Regions from separate parts of the Dysosmobacter sp. Phy genome, predicted to be linked through region 1. Evidence: predicted binding sites of a transcription regulator. Region 1 holds the regulator's gene; each other region holds the start of a gene.
The links. The regulator NrdR, encoded in region 1, represses ribonucleotide reductase genes. The targets are predictions, from matches to a motif close to CACNANATNTNGTG.
Positions count from the first base shown of each region.

Region 1 (3,267 bases):
GCCGCCACCACCAAGCTGCTGGTCCGGGGAAGCTATACCATCGCCTGACCGCGTGTGGGCATACCCGCGCCCGTCTGCGCATAGGATTGCGCAGACGGGCGTTTTCGCGGAAGGGAGCGGGGGTATGGACAAGTTTCCGCTGTTGTGGAAGGAGCGGTCCGTGGGCGAGCTGACGGCGGAGCGGGAGGCGCTGTACACCTGCTTTTCCGTCCGCTGCGCCCTGCCGGGGGAGGGACTTTGGTGCGCCTGGGCCGTAGGGGACCGGGGAGAGCTGCGGCTGGGGGTCCTGGAGCCCCAGGGGGACGCGGCGGTGCTGCGGCGGCGCTTTTCCCACCGGATGACCGCCCCGGCGGGGCGGCTGCTGCGGGGAGAGGTGCGGCCCGCCTCGCCGCCGGAGGAGGCGGCGGGGGACTGGGCTCCCGCGGAGGCCGAGGCGCTGTTCCGCTCCCCCTGGCTGCGCCGCGGACTGCGGGAGGTCCCCGGCCTTCTGTGGCGGCGGGAGGGGCAGACGCTGCTGCTGGCGGTGCCCTATGACCCCCGGCGGCCGGTGCCGCTGACGGGCCTGTTCTGCTTCGCCAGGCCCTGCCGGGTTCGGGGTGAGCGGTACTGGGTGTATGCCTTTGACAGCCGGGAGCGGCCGGTGCTGTGAAAATCAGGAAAAAGATGTGCCGGACGCAAATTATGTATACCATATTAAAAAAAGGTGTGGTATAATAACGCAGAAGCGGCCACCATATGTTGCGTTCCGCCCCACCGGCGGAGCGGCCGCTTGGTCCGGGCCGCTCCGGATCGTCCCGGAGCGAGACCGCCGGCGCCCGCCGGCGAACATCGGGAGGTCAGCCATGAAATGCCCCTATTGCGGATACAGTGAGAGCAAGGTCATCGATTCCCGCCCTGCCGACGAGAACAGCAGCATCCGCCGCCGGCGGGAGTGCCTGTCCTGCGGCAAGCGCTTCACCACCTATGAGACGGTGGAGAGTTTGCCCATGGTGGTGGTGAAGAAGGACGGCAGCCGTCAGAGCTTTGAGCGGCGCAAGGTCCTGGGCGGCATGATCCGGGCCTGTGAGAAGCGGCCGGTCCCCTTGGCGGAGCTGGAGAAAATTGCCGCGGAGATCGAGCAGGACCTGCAAAACTCCATGGACCGGGAGATCAGTACCGAGATCGTCGGCGAGAAGGTCATGGAGCGGCTGCGGGCCGTGGACCAGGTGGCCTATGTGCGCTTTGCCTCCGTCTACCGCCAGTTCAAGGACATCGACACCTTCATGGCGGAGCTGAACAAGCTCCTGGCCGACAACCGCTGACAGTCACAGGACGTTCTTCACATTGAGCCGCTCCATCTCCGCCAGCAGGCGCAGCTGATCCCGCAGGTCCGCCAGCTCCGCCCGGAACTCCGTCAGTTCCCGGGTGGCGGCAAAGGCCAGGGCCCGCCGGTACATGGCCTCGGCGTCGTCCACGGCGTCGTGCTCCGTGACGATGTGGAGGTAGGTCTGCTTGCCGGACCAGTCGGCGTAGCTGTCCGCCAGGATCTCCACGGCCCGGCTCCAATCCTCCGCCTGAGCCAGGGCGTCGGCCTGCTCCACCTGGGCGCGCCAGCGGTCCGTGTGGGCGGTCATGGCGGCGCCGTTCCAGAGGGCGAAGGCCAGGATGGCCGCCAGCACCGCCAGAGGCTTGAGGTAGGCTTTCATGGCGTCGGCTCCTTTTTCACGCAGAATACAGTGCCGTCCTCGTCCAGGGTCATCAGGAACACCTCCCGGGGGGAGGCGGCCTTTTCCCGGGACAGCTGCTTTTTCAGCCACTGCTCGTCCCGGCCGCAGGCAGCGAGGTTCTGCCGGAGGAGCCGGCCGTCGTTGATGAGCACCGTGGGCAGCGTTACGTCGTCCTTGAGGTCCAGCCCCAGCTGCTGAGCGGTGGGGGGCTGCTGGGCCGTCCAGGGAAAGACCGACAGCTGGCCGGAGTTTTCCAGCACCGCGTATTTCACGTCCGCCACCCGGCTGTATCCCTGCTCCCGCAGCTCCTCCAGGAGCTCGTCCAGGGTGTAGCGGTTTTTCCGCATGGCCGACTGACAGATGCGGCCCTTTTCGATGAGAATGGCGGGCGTTCCGCAGATCAAGGCCCGGAGCCGCAAATGGTGTAAAGAGAGTTGACTTAACAGGAGAGAGAGGGACAGCAGCGTCAAAATGGGCACCACGCCCGCCAGCAGCGGGATCCCGAAGTCCTGCATGGGGACAGTGGCCAGGTCCGAGATCATCATGGTCAGGACCAGCTCGCTGGGCTCCAGCTCGCCGATCTGCCGCTTTCCCATGAGCCGCAGGCCGATCATGATGAGAAAGTACAGGATGCAGGAGCGGGCAAAGGCGGTCATCACAGGCGGTCACCTCCTGCCGGATAGTATGTGCCGGCGGGAAATTTCCATACGGGGATACGGCCCCACAGGGGCGTTTTCATATCTCACCACAAGCGCAGAAGGAAAGGAGGACTATGGGCTTGCCCATCAACAGCGCCTGGTCCTGTAATGGATAAAACCTTTACAGGATGACGAGGAGAGGGGAGTATCGAACCACTCGGCGGATGCCCCTCCGCGCCCGCGGGGCGCGTGACACGGTCCGGAAAAACGCGGGCGACCGCGCAACAAAGGGACCGCGACCGCGGAAGGGGAAGGGACGGCTGCGCGTCCGGCCCCCGCGAAATGAAGTTTTGAATATTCAGGAGGAATTCTTTGATATGTGCGGAATTATTGGATTTGTGGGCCGGGAGCCGGCCGCCCCGATCTTGCTGGAGGGCCTTGCCCGGATGGAGTACCGGGGCTACGACTCCGCCGGCGTGGCGGTGCGCTCTGAGACCCGCGGCCTCCAGGTGAAAAAGGCCAAGGGCCGTCTCCAGGTGCTCTCCGACATGATCCACGGCGGCGCCGATCTGGAGGGCACTCTGGGCATTGGCCATACCCGCTGGGCCACCCACGGCGAGCCCAACGACGCCAACGCCCACCCCCATGTCAGCGAGAACGGCCAGATCGCCCTGGTCCACAACGGCATTATCGAGAACTATCTGGAGCTGAAGGAGCACCTGCAGAAGCTGGGCGTCACCTTCCACTCCGATACGGACTCCGAGGTGGTGGCCCAGCTGCTGGAGTTCCACTACAACGAGTGCGGCAATATGCTGGAGGCCGTGGGCCGCTGCCTGCGCCGGATCGAGGGCTCCTACGCCCTGGGCATCATCTGTGCCGACTATCCCAACGCCCTGATCGCCGCCCGGAAGGACAGTCCCCTC
Region 1 is NZ_CM136997.1:2,456,341-2,459,607, forward strand. It holds gene ACVDHE_RS12130 (hypothetical protein) at 1-48, shown strand, start outside; gene ACVDHE_RS12135 (hypothetical protein) at 125-649, shown strand; gene nrdR (transcriptional regulator NrdR) at 843-1,301, shown strand; gene ACVDHE_RS12145 (DUF4363 family protein) at 1,305-1,685, opposite strand; gene ACVDHE_RS12150 (DUF421 domain-containing protein) at 1,682-2,362, opposite strand; gene glmS (glutamine--fructose-6-phosphate transaminase (isomerizing)) at 2,722-3,267, shown strand, end outside.

Region 2 (3,267 bases), 1.0 Mb from region 1:
GTTGATGTAGTTGGAGAAGTAGGGGGTGCCGTACTTGGCGGTCATCTCAAAGAGGAGCCGGTTATTTTCAGTGTCGGACCAGTCGAAGTCCTTGGTGATGGAGTAGGTGGGGATGGGATACTGGAAGCCCCGGCCATCGGCGTCGCCCTCGGTCATGATCTCGATGAAGGCCTTGTTGACCATGTCCATCTCTTTTTTGCAGTCACCGTAGGTGAAGTCCTGCTCCTTGCCGCCCACGATGGCCGGCAGGTTCTCCAGATCCTTGGGGACGGTCCAGTCCAGGGTGATGTTGGAGAAGGGCGCCTGGGTGCCCCAGCGGGAGGGGGTGTTCACGCCGAAGACGAAGGACTGGATGCACTGCTTGACTTCCTTCTGGGAGAGGTTGTCCACCTTGACGAAGGGAGCAAGGTACGTGTCAAAGGAGCTGAACGCCTGGGCGCCGGCCCACTCGTTCTGCATGATCCCTAAGAAGTTCACCATCTGGTTGCACAGGGTGGACAGGTGGCTGGCAGGGGTGGAGTTGATCTTGCCGGGGATGCCCAGGCCCTGCTGGATCAGCTGCTTGAGGCTCCAGCCGGCGCAGTAGCCGGTGAGCATGGAGAGGTCGTGGAGGTGGATATCGCCGTCCTTGTGGGCTCTGGCGATCTCCTCATCGTAAATCTCGCTGAGCCAGTAGTTGGCGGTGATGGCGCCGGAGTTGGAGAGGATCAGGCCGCCCACGGAGTAGGTGACGGTGGAGTTCTCCTTCACGCGCCAGTCGTTGATCTTCACATAGTTGTCCACCAGCTCCTTGTAGTCCAGCATGGTGGAGTTGAGGTTGCGGATCTTCTCCCGCTGCTTGCGGTAGAGGATGTAGGCCTTGGCCACATCGGCATAGCCGGCCTGGCTGAGCACATCCTCCACGCTGTCCTGGATCTGTTCCACAGAGACCTTGCCGTCATGGATCTTGTCCTGATAGTCCGCAGTCACCCGGAGGGCCAGCAGGTCGATGATGTCCGGGTTATATTCCTTATGAGTGGCCTCAAAAGCCTTGGTAATGGCCGCGCTGATCTTGGCGAGATTGAATTCCGCGACCTGACCGTCTCTTTTCACAACTTGATACATGAAGGTCCCCTGCTTTCTCTTTGAATTACACACCTGCGGAGCCGTGCGCCCCGCGAAATCCATTGTACCACACGCTGTGGTAAAGTCAATGGAGGAAACCACAATATCTTGTGATGTCTTTCGTAGGAATCCACAAAGGAAACCAGAGTCACTCCACGCCCCGCAGCTCCGCCCGGGGCAGGAAGGGACGGAGGATCTCAGAAAGAGCCGCCATTTCGACATCGCTGAACCCATGACAGCCGCCGGCGATCAGATTGCCGGAATCCACGAATTTCTGAAGGAAGAACCGGGGCGTCCGACCCTCCGGGAAAAAGCCTGCCACCCAGCGGCCCATGGCGGCCAGGTCCTCCGCCGTGTGGAGCTCCCGCACCAGTGTGGTGCGCAGCTCGAAGTCCACGCCGCTGCCGATGAGCAGCCTCAGGCTCTCCTCCACCGGGCCGGCGTCCAGCCCCGGCACGCCGCAGGTCTCGCCGTATCGCGCCGGGCAGTTCTTGATGTCCATAGCCACATAGTCTGCCAGCCCCCGGTCCAGGATCTCCTTCAGGGCCTGGGGATAGAAGCCGTTGGTGTCCAGCTTCACGGCGAAGCCCATGTCCCGCACTGCCGCCAGAAAATCCGCTGCGCCGGGGTGCAGCAGCGGCTCCCCGCCGGAGAGGACCACCCCGTCCAGAAGCCCCCGGCGCGTGCTCAGAAAGTTCAGCACGTCCTGCTCCGTCAGAGCAGGGCTCTCTGCCAGCCGCGTTACCAGCAGGGCATTGTGACAGAATGGGCACCGCAGATTACAGCCGCCGGTGAACACCGTGGCTGCCAGCTTTCCCGGATAGTCCACCATGGATAGTTTTTGCAGTCCGCAGATCCGCACGTTCCTCTCCTCCTTGACCTGCTCCAGATTACAAGATGTTGTTATTGTAAACTTTAAAAAACACAATAGGAAGTGGTGGTTGCAACAAAAGCCAAATAAAGAGGCCCGCCGCGGGAGGAGCGCCTCCCGGATGGCGGCGGAGTGGCCGCCGCAGGCAGGTGCCGGGTATGTTGCAATCTGCATGATTTTTCCTCCTTTTGCCGGCAAAAAACCGGCGCTTCCCCATCTTGAACAGGGGGGAGCGTGTTCTTATAATAAAACCAATGCGCGCCCCGCCGGGACGCGTAAAATCGGACGGGGGAACACCCCGAAAAGGAGATCGAAAATGAAAAAAACAGTCACCCTGGCGCTGACCCTGCTGATGCTGACCGGAATTCTCTCCGGCTGCGCCACTGACACACCGGCTGACAATGCCGAGGACACCACTGCGGCCGATGCCGCACAGACCCAGAGCACTGGGAATTTCACCGATGAAATGAAGATCCCCTACGCCATCGATCTGTCCGAAGAGGACGGGGCGGACAGCGTGGAGCGCGCCGGCGACCATACCGACTCTCCCTACTTTGCCCATCCCGACGTGTACAACATGGAATCCACGGATACCCTGACCGTTCTGTCTCATTTCAAGACCCAGCAGCAGACCAGCGAGTGGTCCTGCGGTGTCACCTCCGCCCTGATGGTGCTGGAGTGGTATGACCGGCTGGGCGAGTGGAACGAGGAGAGCCTGGCCGCCCTGCGCCATTCCCTGGACGGCACGGAGCTGGAGGGCTATCCCGGCACCACATTAAAGCAGGCCATGGACATCTTCGAGGGCGTGGGCGGTTTTGATATGATCACCACTTACGACTATCCCGACGGCATCTGGATGGAGGACATCCAGGGCTGGCTGGCGGAAGGCAAGCCGGTCATGATCGCCTGGAACGACTGGGGCGGACACTGGCAGATCATCATTGGCTACGACACCATGGGCACCGAGACGCAGCAGGACGATGTGTTCATCGTGGCCGATCCCTATGACACCACCGACCACAATCAGGACGGCTACGGCTTCTACCCCGCGGAGCGGCTGATGTACAACTTTACCATGTACGGCGCTTTCCCCGAGGAGGAGGGCGGCAGCGACATGCTGTTCCTGGTAGCCAGTCCCGCGGCGTAACCGCCGGATCGGAGACGAGCGCCAAAAAAGAGACCGCCTCCGGCACAGAAAACACTCTGTGCCGGCGGCGGTTTTTTCGGAAATAAGGAGCGGTTCAGAAGTCCTCCAGCACCTGGACCGCGGCGCCCAGAACTCCGTCGCCGAT
Region 2 is NZ_CM136997.1:310,902-314,168, reverse strand. It holds gene ACVDHE_RS01470 (ribonucleoside triphosphate reductase) at 1-1,104, opposite strand, end outside; gene ACVDHE_RS01465 (anaerobic ribonucleoside-triphosphate reductase activating protein) at 1,253-2,149, opposite strand; gene ACVDHE_RS01460 (papain-like cysteine protease family protein) at 2,292-3,122, shown strand; gene ACVDHE_RS01455 (DegV family protein) at 3,217-3,267, opposite strand, start outside.
Region 2: ACVDHE_RS01470 (ribonucleoside triphosphate reductase) is a predicted target of NrdR. The motif match lies at 1,204-1,217, and genes of this name have one in related genera.

Region 3 (3,267 bases), 610 kb from region 1:
CGGGCCACGTTCATCTTGTCCTGGTCCGTGTTGCCGCACTTGGGGCACTTCCAGACCAGCTTTCCGTTTTCCTCCGCGATCCGGATCTCGCCGTCCCAGCCGCACACCTGGCAGTAGTCGCTCTTGGTATTGAGTTCTGCGTAGATGATGTTGTCGTAGATGAACTGCATCACCGCCAGCACAGCCTCCAGGTTGTTCTGCATATCCGGCACCTCCACGTAGCTGATGGCACCGCCGGGGGAGAGGTGCTGGAACTGGGCCTCGAACTTGAGCTTGTCGAAGGCGTTGATCTCCTCGGTGACGTGGACGTGGTAGCTGTTGGTGATGTAGCTCTTGTCGGTGATGCCCTCGATCACGCCGAAGCGGCGCTGGAGGCTCTTGGCGAACTTGTAGGTGGTGGACTCCAGCGGTGTGCCGTAAAGGGAGAAGTCAATGTCGCTCTCGGCCTTCCACTTCCGGCAGGCCTCGTTCATGTGCTCCATGACGGCGAGGGCAAAGGGCGTGGCCTCGGGGTCGGTGTGGCTCCTGCCGGTCATGTATTTCACGCACTCATAGAGCCCCGCATAACCCAGGGAGATGGTGGAGTAGCCGTGGTAGAGCAGCTCGTCGATGGTTTCGCCCTTTTTCAGGCGGGCGCAGGCGCCGTACTGCCACAAAATGGGGGCAACGTCCGAGAGGGTCCCCTTGAGCCGCTCGTGGCGGCACAGCAGCGCCCGGTGGCACAGCTCCAGCCGCTCGTCGAAGATGGACCAGAATTTGTCCATATCCCCGCCGGAGCTGAGGGCCACATCGGGCAGGTTGATGGTCACCACGCCCTGGTTGAACCGGCCGTAGTACTTGTGCTTGCCGGGCTCGTAGTTGCCGGCGTTGGCGATGTTGCCGATGCCGGCGTCAGTGAAGCGGTCCGGGGTCAGGAAGGACCGGCAGCCCATGCAGGTGTACACGTCGCCCTTGAGCTCCAGCATCTTCTTGGCGGAGATGTAGTCGGGCACCATCCGCCGGGCGGTGCACTTGGCGGCCAGCTTGGTGAGATACCAGTAGGGGGCGTCCTCGGTGATGTTGTCCTCCTCCAGCACGTAGATGAGCTTGGGGAAGGCGGGGGTGATCCACACGCCGGCCTCGTTCTTCACGCCCTGGTAGCGCTGCTCCAGGGTCTCCTCGATGATGAGGGCCAGGTCCTTTCGCTCCTGGTCATTTTTGGCCTCGCCCAGGTACATGAACACGGTGACGAAGGGTGCCTGTCCGTTGGTGGTCAGCAGCGTCAGCACCTGGTACTGGATGGTCTGCACGCCGCGGCGCACCTCGTCCCGCAGCCGGGACTCCACCAGCTCCCGGAGCTTGTCCTCCCCGGGGTCCACGCCGATGGCGGCCATCTCCTGCTCCACCACCTTGCGGATCTTCTGGCGGCTCACATCCACGAAGGGAGCCAGATGAGCCAGGGAGATGGACTGCCCGCCGTATTGGTTGGAGGCCACCTGGGCGATGATCTGGGTGGCGATGTTGCAGGCGGTGGAAAAGCTGTGAGGCCGCTCGATGAGGGTCCCGGTGATGACGGTGCCGTTTTGCAGCATGTCCTCCAGGTTCACCAGGTCGCAGTTGTGCATGTGCTGGGCGTAATAGTCGGAGTCGTGGAAGTGGATGATGCCCTCCTTGTGGGCCTCCACGATGTCCGCCGGCAGCAGCAGCCGCTCACTCAGGTCCCGGGAGACCTCGCCGGCCATGTAGTCCCGCTGGGTGGAGTTGACCACCGGGTTCTTGTTGGAGTTCTCCTGCTTGGCCTCCTCGTTGCAGCACTCGATGAGGCTGAGGATCTTCTCATCGGTGGTGTTGCTGCGGCGGACCAGGGAGCGGGTATAGCGGTAGGTGACGTAGTTCTTGGCCACCTCGTAGGCGCCGTGGGCCATGATCTGGTACTCCACCAGGTCCTGGATCTCCTCCACGGAGGGAGAGCGGTTCATTTTCAGGCAGCTGAGTTCCACGAACTCTGCGATCCGCCGGATCTGCATGGGGGTCATGCGGGCGTCCTCCGTGACGCTCTCGTTGGCCTTGGTAATGGCGGCCACGATCTTTTCAATATCAAACACGACCTCTGTTCCGTTGCGCTTGATGACTTTCATGCTGGTTCCCTCCGTCATTCTCTCTGCGGCGAGCCGCACAATATATCTGATGTGTTTCCCATTATAATGCACAAGATATGGTGTCCGCAGTGGCATTTGCCACCATTCAAAAAAATGGGGGCGGGCTGTGGAGCACCGCACGCAAGGCATTATTTTGCCAAAAGATCCGGCGAATGTCCATTGGGATTTTACACAGAAACGCCCCGTTGTTTTTGCTGCCGCTTTTCTTTGGTATGGACCTCTTTCCTTTCCGGCTGCAGCGGAGTACAATGGGGGTACAGGGAGGGGGTGTCCGTCCGGCAAAAAAGGAGCCGGAGGACGGCAGTCCTCCGGCCCGGGGCCTCAGCGGCGGTTCAGTTCCTTTCGCACGGCTGCGGCAATCAGCGACTGCCCCTCGGGGGAGCGCAGCGCCTGGACCACCGCGTCATGGACCATGTCCTGGAAGGCCTTGCTCTTCAGCAGCGCCGAGAACACGGCCCCCTCGCCCTGGCCGCCGGAGGAGGCGGTCACCACAGGCCGCTCCGGTGCGGGCCGCGTGGGGCGGACCGGCTGGGCCGGCTCGTCGGAGAAGGAGTTATTGAGCCAGTTTTCCATCTGGGTGCGGTCGTCGCTCTCCCCTCTGAGATAAAAGACCGACACGCCGAAAAAGGACGCCAGCTTCTGCTGCTGGTCCTGTGTGGGCGTCTGACGGCCGGTTTCAAACTTTTCCGTGGCGTTTCTGGGCAGGCCCAGCGCGGCGGAGAGCGCCGGCCGGCTCAGGCCCTTTTCGGTGCGGAGCGCCTCGATGCGCTGTGCCATTGTGACCATAGGATCGACCTCCTGTGATAGATGCGGCCCTGGGGCCGCGCTGGGATCATTATACGCCAAAGCACCGCCTCAAAAAAGAGGCAGTTCGAAATTTTCCGCCGGGAGGCACCGACCATGTACTGGAACAGTCTCAACGAGGATCTGCGGCGCCGGTACGGCCGCAAGGTCTATAAGCTGGCCCTCTCCTCCGGCTGCTCCTGCCCCAACCGGGACGGGACGCTGGATACCCGGGGCTGTATCTTCTGCGACGGCGCAGGCGCTTTCGCCGAGACCGGGGACATCCCGGCTCAGCTGACGGCGGCCCGCCGCCGGGTGGCGGCCAAGGCGGGGAAGGCCTCCCTTT
Region 3 is NZ_CM136997.1:3,068,785-3,072,051, reverse strand. It holds gene nrdD (anaerobic ribonucleoside-triphosphate reductase) at 1-2,117, opposite strand, end outside; gene ACVDHE_RS15260 (helix-turn-helix domain-containing protein) at 2,460-2,924, opposite strand; gene ACVDHE_RS15255 (TIGR01212 family radical SAM protein) at 3,039-3,267, shown strand, end outside.
Region 3: nrdD (anaerobic ribonucleoside-triphosphate reductase) is a predicted target of NrdR. The motif match lies at 2,187-2,200, and genes of this name have one in related genera.